DNA from 3 places in the Streptomyces liangshanensis genome. Region 1 is predicted to be linked to each of the others. Evidence: riboswitches for the same ligand, from Rfam matches in the RefSeq annotation. Region 1 holds a riboswitch; each other region holds the start of a gene.
What was found. A riboswitch is a leader RNA that binds a small molecule or an ion and turns the genes downstream of it on or off. The one in region 1 is predicted to bind cyclic di-AMP.
Positions count from the first base shown of each region.

Region 2: it holds a riboswitch for cyclic di-AMP, as region 1 does, so the genes downstream of both, HA039_RS18275 (M23 family metallopeptidase) here and HA039_RS04250 (M23 family metallopeptidase) in region 1, are expected to answer to the same signal.
Region 3: it holds a riboswitch for cyclic di-AMP, as region 1 does, so the genes downstream of both, HA039_RS21155 (LysM peptidoglycan-binding domain-containing protein) here and HA039_RS04250 (M23 family metallopeptidase) in region 1, are expected to answer to the same signal.

Region 1 is NZ_CP050177.1:965,231-968,428, reverse strand. Features, by position in the region: gene HA039_RS04265 (helix-turn-helix domain-containing protein) at 1-250, shown strand, start outside; gene HA039_RS04260 (DUF6126 family protein) at 276-413, shown strand; gene HA039_RS04255 (tyrosine-protein phosphatase) at 410-1,222, opposite strand; cyclic di-AMP (ydaO/yuaA leader) riboswitch at 1,597-1,760, shown strand; gene HA039_RS04250 (M23 family metallopeptidase) at 1,763-2,671, shown strand; gene HA039_RS04245 (SGNH/GDSL hydrolase family protein) at 2,830-3,198, shown strand, end outside.
Region 2 is NZ_CP050177.1:4,227,176-4,230,373, forward strand. Features, by position in the region: gene HA039_RS18270 (PP2C family protein-serine/threonine phosphatase) at 1-870, shown strand, start outside; cyclic di-AMP (ydaO/yuaA leader) riboswitch at 1,209-1,362, shown strand; gene HA039_RS18275 (M23 family metallopeptidase) at 1,374-2,432, shown strand; gene HA039_RS18280 (aldo/keto reductase) at 2,495-3,198, shown strand, end outside.
Region 3 is NZ_CP050177.1:4,879,872-4,883,069, forward strand. Features, by position in the region: gene HA039_RS21150 (LysM peptidoglycan-binding domain-containing protein) at 1-725, shown strand, start outside; cyclic di-AMP (ydaO/yuaA leader) riboswitch at 1,014-1,207, shown strand; gene HA039_RS21155 (LysM peptidoglycan-binding domain-containing protein) at 1,212-1,910, shown strand; gene eno (phosphopyruvate hydratase) at 2,270-3,198, shown strand, end outside.

The sequences.
Region 1 (3,198 bases):
GCTGCGGGTCGTGGTGCCGTACGGCGCGCAGGGCGACCTCGTGCGCGTGCACCCCGGGGAGGAGTGGCTGTACGTCCTCGGCGGGCGGCTGCGGCTCGGCCTCGGGGACGCGGTGCACGTCCTCGGCCCCGGGGACAGCGCGCACTTCGACTCGCTCACCCCGCACCGCCTCGCCGCCGCCGACCCCGGCGGGACCGAGCTGCTGTTCGTCCACACCCTGCTCCAGAGCCCCACCGCCGATCTCCACTGACGGCCTTCGAGAAAGGTTCGACACCATGCCGGAGAACAATGTGCCGCAGAACAAGAGGAACTGGACGCTGCCCCGAGGGCTGGTCATCCGCCTCTTCGCCTACCTGATCGCCGGACACCTCTTCGCCGGCTTCCTCTACCTGCTGTTCAGCGTCGGGTCCTAGGACGCGTCGAGCAGGCCCTCGCGCAGCCGCTCCCGCGTCTCCGGGGCGAGTCCGAGGCCCTCGGACAGGTAGCGGTCGGTGGAGCCCCAGGTGGTCGTGATCGTGTCGAAGGCCGCCTCCAGGTACGCGGCGCGCGCGTCGAAGAGCGGGCCGAGCAGCTCCATCACCTCCGCGGACATCCCGGCGGGTGAGGTGTCACTGCGGCGGACCTTGTAACGGCGGCTCGGCTCGTTCGACTTGAGGTAGTCCTCCTCGATCGCGTCGCGCTCCACACCGACCGCGAGCAGCGACACCGCGACCGACAGGCCCGCGCGGTCCTTGCCCGCCGCGCAGTGCATCAGCGCGGGCACGTTGTTGTCGGCGAGCGCGTGCAGGACCCTGCTGTGCTCGGCCGTACGCTCCCGGATGATCGTGCGGTACGAATCGACCATCCGGGCCGCCGCCTTCCCGTCGGCGAGGAGCGACCGCAGCTGGCCGAGGTCGCCGTCCCGCACCATCCGCCAGAACTCGGCGCCGTCCGCCGGGTCGGTCAGCGGGATGTTCACGTTCCGTACCCCGGGCAGCTCGACGTCCTCCCCGTCGAGACGCACATCGGCCGCGTTGCGGAAGTCGAAGACGGTGTGCAGACCCAGCGACGTGAGGAAGGCGGCGTCGGCCGGGGTGGCCCCCGCGAGGTGCCCGCTGCGGTAGAGCCGCCCGTACCGCACCTTCCTGCCGTCCGTGGTCGGCAGCCCGCCCACGTCGCGGAAGTTGCGTACGCCGGTCAGCTCCGGCTCGACCGGCGGCACGTGCGGCAGATTCTGGGTCACGGGCTGCTCCTCCGTGTCTGCCGTCGGCGCGGCTCGCCGACGATGTCGACTGCGACCTTACGACATGGCCGCCCGGGCAATTGATCGCATCTGTCCGTATTGAGGGATTGCAACCAACCTGCCCCGGTCAAGGGGGAGATGGGCTCCTATCCGTGAGCAGGATCATATCCGTGACGGTGCGTGGCGGTCAGCGGAAACGGAATTACGACGTCAGAAGGAAAGCGAAGATCGCATATCCACGCAGGGTGACCGGAAAGGCCGGAAGATATCGGAGCGTGCACGGGAGAGGGGAGCCGGCGGCTTGTACCGGCCGTCCGCGGCGGCTTACGTTCACCCTCAATCCGAGCGGAACGCCTAATCCTGCCGCCGCCCGGAATTCGCACCCACCCACCATCCACGCGTGGCAGGAGCGGGGGACCCAGGTAGTACGCCGTTCCGTTTCCGCGGACGGCTAGGGGTGAAGTCGCGGAGCAACCGCGACCGGGCATCTCCAGCCCGAACCCGACAGCTCACCTCGTAGGCGCCGGAGAGGAATTCACCATGCCCGCGAAGGGTAAGCACCGCCGTCCCAAGAAGAACCCGATCACCCGAGGATTTGTCCTGGCCGGGACGGGCGGAGCCGCGGTCGTGCTTCCGCTCGTCGGCGCCACCGGGGCCAACGCCGCACCGGCCGCCGCCGGATCCGTCACCGCGTCCGCCGCCCAGGCCGCCCCCGTGTCCCTCGTCCGGGCCGCCGGGACCTCCGGCGCCTCCGGGACCGCCGCGACCTACTCCGTCGTCCCCGGCGACTCCCTGGCGAAGATCTCCAGGAAGAAAAAGATCGCGGGAGGCTGGAAGAAGCTCTACGCGGACAACAAGCGCGCCGTCGGCTCCGACCCGTCGCTGATCCACCCCGGCCTCAAGCTGACCCTCCGCACCCAGGCCCGCGCGGACGACCGCGCCGAGGCCCCCACCACGGCCTCCCGCTCCGCCGAGCGCACCGCGCCCAAGAAGGAGGCCGCGCCCGCGGCGAAGGCCGCCCCGGTCGCCGAGAAGGCGTCCTCCGCCTTCACGCTGCCGGTCGACGGCATCGCCATCGGCACGCCGTACCACGCCTCGGGCAGCAACTGGTCCAGCGGCTACCACACCGGTGTGGACTTCCTGGCGCCCTCGGGCACCGTGGTGAAGGCCGTCGGCGCGGGCACCGTCGTGACCGCCGGTGACGGCGGCTCGTACGGCAACCAGGTGGTCGTCCGGCACGCGGACGGCATGTACTCGCAGTACGCCCACCTGTCCTCGATCGCCGTCTCCGCCGGACAGACCGTCAGCGAGGGCCAGCAGCTGGGGCTCTCCGGCGCCACCGGCAACGTGACCGGCCCGCACCTGCACTTCGAGATCCGCACCGGTCCCGACTACGGCTCGGACGTCGACCCGCTGGCCTTCCTGCGGGACCAGGGCGTCACCGTCTGATCCCCTCCGGGTTCCTTCCGCCCCGCTCCGGTGATTCCCTTTCACCGGAGCGGGGCTATTCCCGTTTGGGCCAAACTTGACCGATGGGGTATCTCACCCCGCGTCAACCACTTCTTACGGTCGCGTAGGTCACATCCCCGGGTGAATCATGTCCTCCTGTGGGAGACGATTCGAGAACAAGAAGACGTGGCACATTCGGGTCGTACGCAGCGCTCGGTGACAGTTTCACGGAGGGCGTGGGGGATCCGGGACCGGACGGGACCTATGTGGGCTGGGCGGACCGGCTGGCCGTTCTGCTCGCCGACCAACTCCCCGCCGCGGGCGGGCCGGAAAAGGACGCGGACACCGTCCACGGCGATTTCAGGTACGCGAATCTCGCGATACGGGGCCGGCTGCTCGACCACATCGTCGCGGAACAGATTCCGCGGGCCCGTGAACTCGCCCCGGACCTGGTGACCTTCTGCGCGGGCGGCAACGACATCATCCGGCCGGGCTCCGACCCCGACGACGTGGCCGAGCGCTTCGAG
Region 2 (3,198 bases), 3.3 Mb from region 1:
GAGCTGCTGACCGTGCTCACCGTCTCCGTCCTCGCGCTCGGCATCAACCGGGTCGTGCGCCTGAGCGGCGAGCGCCTCGCGTCCGCCCGCATCATCGCCGAGACGGCCCAGCGCGCCGTGCTGCCCAGACCCGCCGACCGGATCGGCGGGCTGCACATCGCCGCGCGGTACGAGGCGGCGCAGGAGGGCGCGTTCATCGGCGGGGACCTGTTCGCCGTGCAGGACACGCCGCACGGGGTGCGCCTGGTGGTCGGGGACGTACGGGGGAAGGGCCTGGAGGCCGTCGAGACGGTGGCGGTGGTCATCGGGGCGTTCCGGGAGGCCGCCGAGCAGGAAGGCACGCTGGAGGGCGTCGCGCAGCGCTTGGAGCGCGCGCTGACGCGGGAGGGGACGCGCCGGGACGGCGTCGACGTCTTCGAGGGCTTCACCACCGCCGTACTGGCCGAGATCCCGAACGGTGAGGCGGTGGTACGGCTGGTCAACCGCGGCCACCCCGAGCCGCTGCTGACCCACGGGGACGGCGCGGTGGCGATGCTGGCGCCCGGTGACCACGCCCTGCCGCTGGGGATGAGCGAGCTGGGGGCGTGGCCGGACCGCGCGGACGAGGAGCCGTTCCCGCCGGGGGCGACGCTGCTCTTCTACACGGACGGGCTGTCCGAGGCGCGCAACGCGAAGGGCGTCTTCTACGACGCGCGTGAGCGGCTGTCCGGCCGGATCTTCCCGGGGCCCGACGAGATGCTCGACGCGCTCATCGGGGACGTACGCGTGCACACGGGTGGCGGGAACACGGACGACATGGCGCTGCTGGCGGTCAGCCGGCCCGCCCAGGGGCAGCCGGAACGGCGCAGGACGATGCCGGTCGTGCCCTGACGGGGCCGGCGGGGTCCGGAAAGGGGTTGCGGAAGGGGGTCGCGGGGGCCGGGGCCACCGGTGGGGGCGCCGCCGTTCCGTACCGCCCACCCCGCGTCCCGCACGCTCCGTGATCGGGGCATACCGCTCCGCACAACGCCTGACAACCCATCAGAAACCTCTGGCCACCCGAGTACCCTCCCGGGACGATCAACTCGCCCGCTTGCGCCTCGATCTGTCCCGGTACGTCCGTTGCGGATTCGTTAACGATCATCCGGAACAGCTTGGAATAAAGCCCATGTCTCTATTAACGTTCGATAACGCAGCGCGGTCGTCCCAGCCGTCGTCAGGACGGCGCCGTGCCGCACGCGCCGAATCCCGCAAGGGAACCGGGGAACCACCAATTGGGGTGAATCGGGAGCTTCTTGCTGCCTTGTGCCGCGAGAGCACCCGTAGGAGACCTTCCTGCTCCGAACCCGTCAGCTAACCCGGTAGGCGAGAAGGAAGGAAAGGAGCGCGCCCCAGTGGCGTCCAACAAGCCTGCCCTCGATGCCCCCTTCGAAACGGAAACCTTCGAACCGCCGACCTTCGGCGGCGAAGCGGACCGCACCTGGGGGGAGTGGAACCCCACCGAGGAGTCCGTCCTTCCTCCCGTACGAGGCAGGCACCGCGTCGCCAAGCAGCGCGGACTGGCCCGCAGTTCCACGGTCCTCGGCGTCGGCGTCCTCGCCGCCGTCGGCGCGGGTGGCATCGCCACCGCCCAGGACAAGCCCGCCGTCTCCATATCCCTGCCCGATGCCATCACGGACAACCTTCCGGCCGCCAAGTCGCTGCCGGGCGTCGGATCCCTGGGTACGGAAGAGGCCAAGCCGAGCGCGCTCGCCACGGACCCGCTGACCACCGCGGGCATGACCACCGCCGACTTCCAGCAGGGCGCCACCGACGCCGGCGAGGCGCTGCGGGCCCGGATCCTCCAGCAGGCCGAGGCGCAGCAGGCCGAGGCCGACGCCACGACGAAGCTCGCCGCGCAGACGGCGGCGGCCGAGAAGGCCGCCGCTGACGCGAAGAAGCAGCAGTCCGAGGCCGAGAAGAAGATCCAGGAAGCGAAGGAGAAGGCGGAGGCCGAGGCCAAGGCCAAGGCGGCCGCCAAGGCCGAGAAGGAGCGCCTGGCCAAGCTGGCCCAGAGCTACACCCTTCCCGTCGTCTCGTACACGATCACCTCCACCTTCGGCCAGGCCGGCTCCATGTGGTCCTCCGGCTACCACACCGGGCTCGACTTCGCGGCCCCCACCGGTACGCCGATCAAGGCCGTCCACAGCGGCACGGTCAAGTCGGCCGGCTGGTCCGGCTCGTACGGCTACCGCACGGTGCTGGAGCTGGACGACGGTACGGAGCTGTGGTTCTGCCACCAGTCCTCGATGACGGTCACCGCCGGCCAGAAGGTCGCCACCGGCGAGGTCATCGGCCGCGTCGGCGCGACCGGCAACGTGACGGGACCGCACCTGCACCTGGAGGTCCACACCCCGGGCGGCACGGGCATCGACCCGATGGCCTGGCTCCAGGGCAAGGGCCTCAACCCGTAACCGACCGCTGTGTGCCGGGGGCGGCGGAATAGTCCCCGGCCACCGCGTCGTTGGGGGAGTTCATGACAGATCTCCGTGCCCTGGGCTCCTCCGACCTCCGGGTCTTCCCCCTCTCCCTCGGCGGCAACGTCTTCGGCTGGACCTCCGACGAGGCCCAGTCCTTCGCCGTCCTCGACGCGTACGCCGCCGTGGGCGGCAACTTCGTGGACACCGCCGACACGTACTCCTCCTGGGCACCCGGCCACCAGGGCGGCGAGTCGGAGACCGTCCTCGGCGACTGGATCGCCGCGCGCGGCAACCGCTCCGAGGTCGTCGTGGCGACCAAGGTCGGCTCGCACCCGCGGTTCAAGGGCCTGCGGGCGGCCACCATCAAGGGCGCGGCCGAGGAATCGCTGCGCCGGCTGCGTACGGACTACATCGACCTCTACTACACGCACTTCGACGACCCCGAGGTGCCGGTCGAGGAGATCATCACCGCGCTGGACCAGTTGGTGAGGGACGGCAAGGTACGGGCGATAGCCGCCTCCAACCTCAGCGTCGAGCGGCTCACCGCGTCGCTGGACTTCTCCGAGCGTGAGGGCCTGGCCCGGTACGAGGTCCTCCAGCCGCGCTACAACCTGGTCTCCCGCGACACCTACGAGGGCCCGCTCCAGGACCTCGTGGCCGGGCGCGGGCTGTCCACCGTGCCGTACTCCTCGCTCGCGGCGGGCTTCCTCACCGGCAAGTACCGTCCCGGGACCACGGTCGACAGCCCCCGGGCGGCCGG
Region 3 (3,198 bases), 3.9 Mb from region 1:
GCTCCCAGCAGATAGCGGTCGCCGAGAAGATCCTCGACGCGCAGGGCCCGTCGGCCTGGGCCAGTTGCGCGCCCGTCGCGGGACTCGTGAAGGACACCGCGGAGCCCCTGGTCGACCCCGGGGCGGCCCCCGGGGCGGACGAGAGCTCCGCGACCCCCGAGGCGTCCACCGCGCCCTCAGGCGCGGACACGGACCGGGCCGAGGGCTCCGACACGACCCCGACCTCCCCCGGCAGCGCCACCCCGGACAGCAGCCCCTCCGCCGCGAAGCGCACGGACGGCGAACGGGACGGCCGGGACGGCCGGGACGGCGCGAAGGGCGACGGGGGCACCCCGAGCCCCTCCCGTTCCGCCACCCCCTCCACCGAGGCGACCACGGACACCGTGAAGGGCAAGCACCGCGGCGGCGCGGCCCCCGAGGACCCGGCGGCCTCCCCGGACCTGGCCGGCATCACGCCGGACAACTCGGGTGAAGAGCGCGAATCGGGCCGTCACGCCTCCCGGGGTGACGCACTGACACGTGACGCGGAGGCCGTGACGCCCGACGCCACCGCCACCCCCGACGGCGAGTACGTCGTACGCCCCGGTGACTGCCTGTGGCGCATCGCGGACGAGAACGGCGTCGACGGCGGCTGGCGCGCCCTCTACGACGCGAACAAGGACGCGCTCGGCACCGACCCCGACCTCATCCTGCCTGGCCAGACCGTCGATCTCGGCGTGAAGTAGCAGCAGTTGACGGCCCGCCCCCGAGGGGGGTTGGAGGCCCTATGTCCACTTCTGCGCAAGTGAGACAAGGGTCTCTTTGCCTCAACAGGGGACCTTTGGCCCACCGGTGGCGCTTTCTCCGCCCTCACCTGCGAAAACACGGTCGGCACACAGGGGAGTTCGGGCGATTTCTCCCCCATCGGCCACTTTGAACATCCGGTGGACCTGTGTCTACGGTCTGAACCGCTCGCACCGCGGGCCTCGTCGACCGTCACGCCGAATCCTGCCGTCGGTCGGGGGGAGTAATCGTCGCGTCAAGCGCCGAAGGCAGGAGCGGGGGACCCAAAGGTTAGGTGCCGGCCCCGGCCGTCGAGAGACGGCCGACGACCGGCTCGGGGTGAAGCCGCGTACAGCGAGGGCCGGGAGGCCCCGACGGACGCGGCCGGGCAACTCACTTGGCCCGAACCCGACAGCTGACCTCGTAGGCGTCGGTGAGGAGATAGCTTCATGCTGCGTTCCAAGGCCAAGCACCGCCGTCCGTCCAAGGTCGTCCGTTACGCCACGCTCGCCGGGGTGACCGGTGCCGCCGTCGCGGTCCCGCTGCTCGGCGCCACGTCCGCCTCCGCCGCCACCACCGCCGAGTGGGACCAGGTCGCCGCGTGCGAGTCCGGCGGCAACTGGGCCATCAACACCGGCAACGGCTTCTCCGGCGGGCTCCAGTTCACCCCGTCCACCTGGGCCGCGTACGGCGGCACCGCCTACGCGCCCAACGCCTACCAGGCCTCCAAGTCGCAGCAGATAGCCGTCGCCGAGAAGGTCCTCGCGGGCCAGGGCAAGGGTGCCTGGCCGACCTGTGGTGTGGGCCTTTCCAACGCCTCGAACGACTCCGCCCCGGCGGCCCCCTCGCAGCCGGCCCGCCAGTCCGCGCCGCGCCAGCAGCAGTCCGCGCCGCAGCAGCAGGCTCCCCAGCGGCAGGCGGCGCCCTCGGCGCGCACCTCCGAGCAGCACGCCTCGCGCGGTACGAGCCGCCCCACCACGATCAAGAAGGGTGACGGCGAGTACAAGGTCAAGCCCGGCGACAGCCTGTCGAAGATCGCCGCCGCCCACCACGTCAAGGGTGGCTGGAAGAAGCTGTTCGACCTGAACAAGGACATCGTCACCGACGCCGACGTGATCTACCCGGGCCAGCAGCTCCACCTGAGCTGAGCCCGCCCGCCCGGCCAGCCGACCCGAGAGGTGACGCCGGCCGCCCGGTGAGCGACCGCCTCCCGGTCCGCTCCCTCCGGGGCCACCCGTCCCCCTCGCGGCCCCACCCCCGTACCACCCCGGCCCCGCGCGTTCTTCCCCCGTACGCGCGCGGGCCGGGGTTCCCCCGTTCCGGCCACGCGACCGACCGCGTGGCCGGAACGGACCCCGCCGGTGCCGTTCGCCCGCGTGTCATCAGGATGACGTCTTCATTTCGTCCCAGCGGGCGGGCACCGGCCTGCCGACGGCCCGGGGCCGGTTAGGCTCGTGTCGCGGGACCGAGCGGCCCCGCGCCCAAAGCGTCACATCCCATGAAGGAGATGCTCGTGCCGTCCATCGACGTCGTCGTAGCCCGGGAAATCCTCGACTCCCGAGGCAACCCCACGGTCGAGGTCGAGGTCGGCCTCGACGACGGCAGCACCGGCCGTGCTGCTGTCCCCTCCGGTGCCTCCACCGGTGCGTTCGAGGCCCTTGAACTCCGCGACGGTGACCCCAACCGTTACCAGGGCAAGGGTGTCGAGAAGGCCGTCCTCGCCGTCATCGAGCAGATCGGCCCGGAGCTCGTCGGGTACGACGCCACCGAGCAGCGCCTCATCGACCAGGCGATGTTCGACCTGGACGCCACCCCGGACAAGTCGTCGCTCGGCGCGAACGCCATCCTCGGCGTCTCCCTCGCCGTCGCGCACGCCGCCTCCGAGGCCTCCGACCTGCCGCTCTTCCGCTACCTCGGCGGCCCGAACGCGCACCTGCTGCCCGTTCCGATGATGAACATCCTGAACGGCGGCTCGCACGCCGACTCCAACGTGGACATCCAGGAGTTCATGATCGCCCCGATCGGCGCGGAGTCCTTCTCCGAGGCCCTGCGCTGGGGCGCCGAGGTCTACCACACGCTCAAGCGCGTCCTGAAGGACAAGGGCCTGTCGACCGGCCTCGGCGACGAGGGCGGCTTCGCGCCCAACCTGGACTCCAACCGCGCCGCGCTCGACCTCATCCTCGAAGCGATCAAGGAAGCCGGTTACGTGCCCGGCCGCGACATCGCGCTCGCGCTCGACGTCGCCGCGTCCGAGTTCTACAAGGACGGCGTGTACGAGTTCGAGGGCAAGTCCCGCTCGGCCGCCGAGCTGACCGAGTACTACGAGGAGCTCGTCGCCTCCTACCCGCTGGTCTCCATCGAGGACCCGCTGTACGAGGACGACTGGGCCGGCTGGAAGGTCCTCACCGACAAGCTGGGCTCCAAGGTCCAGATCGT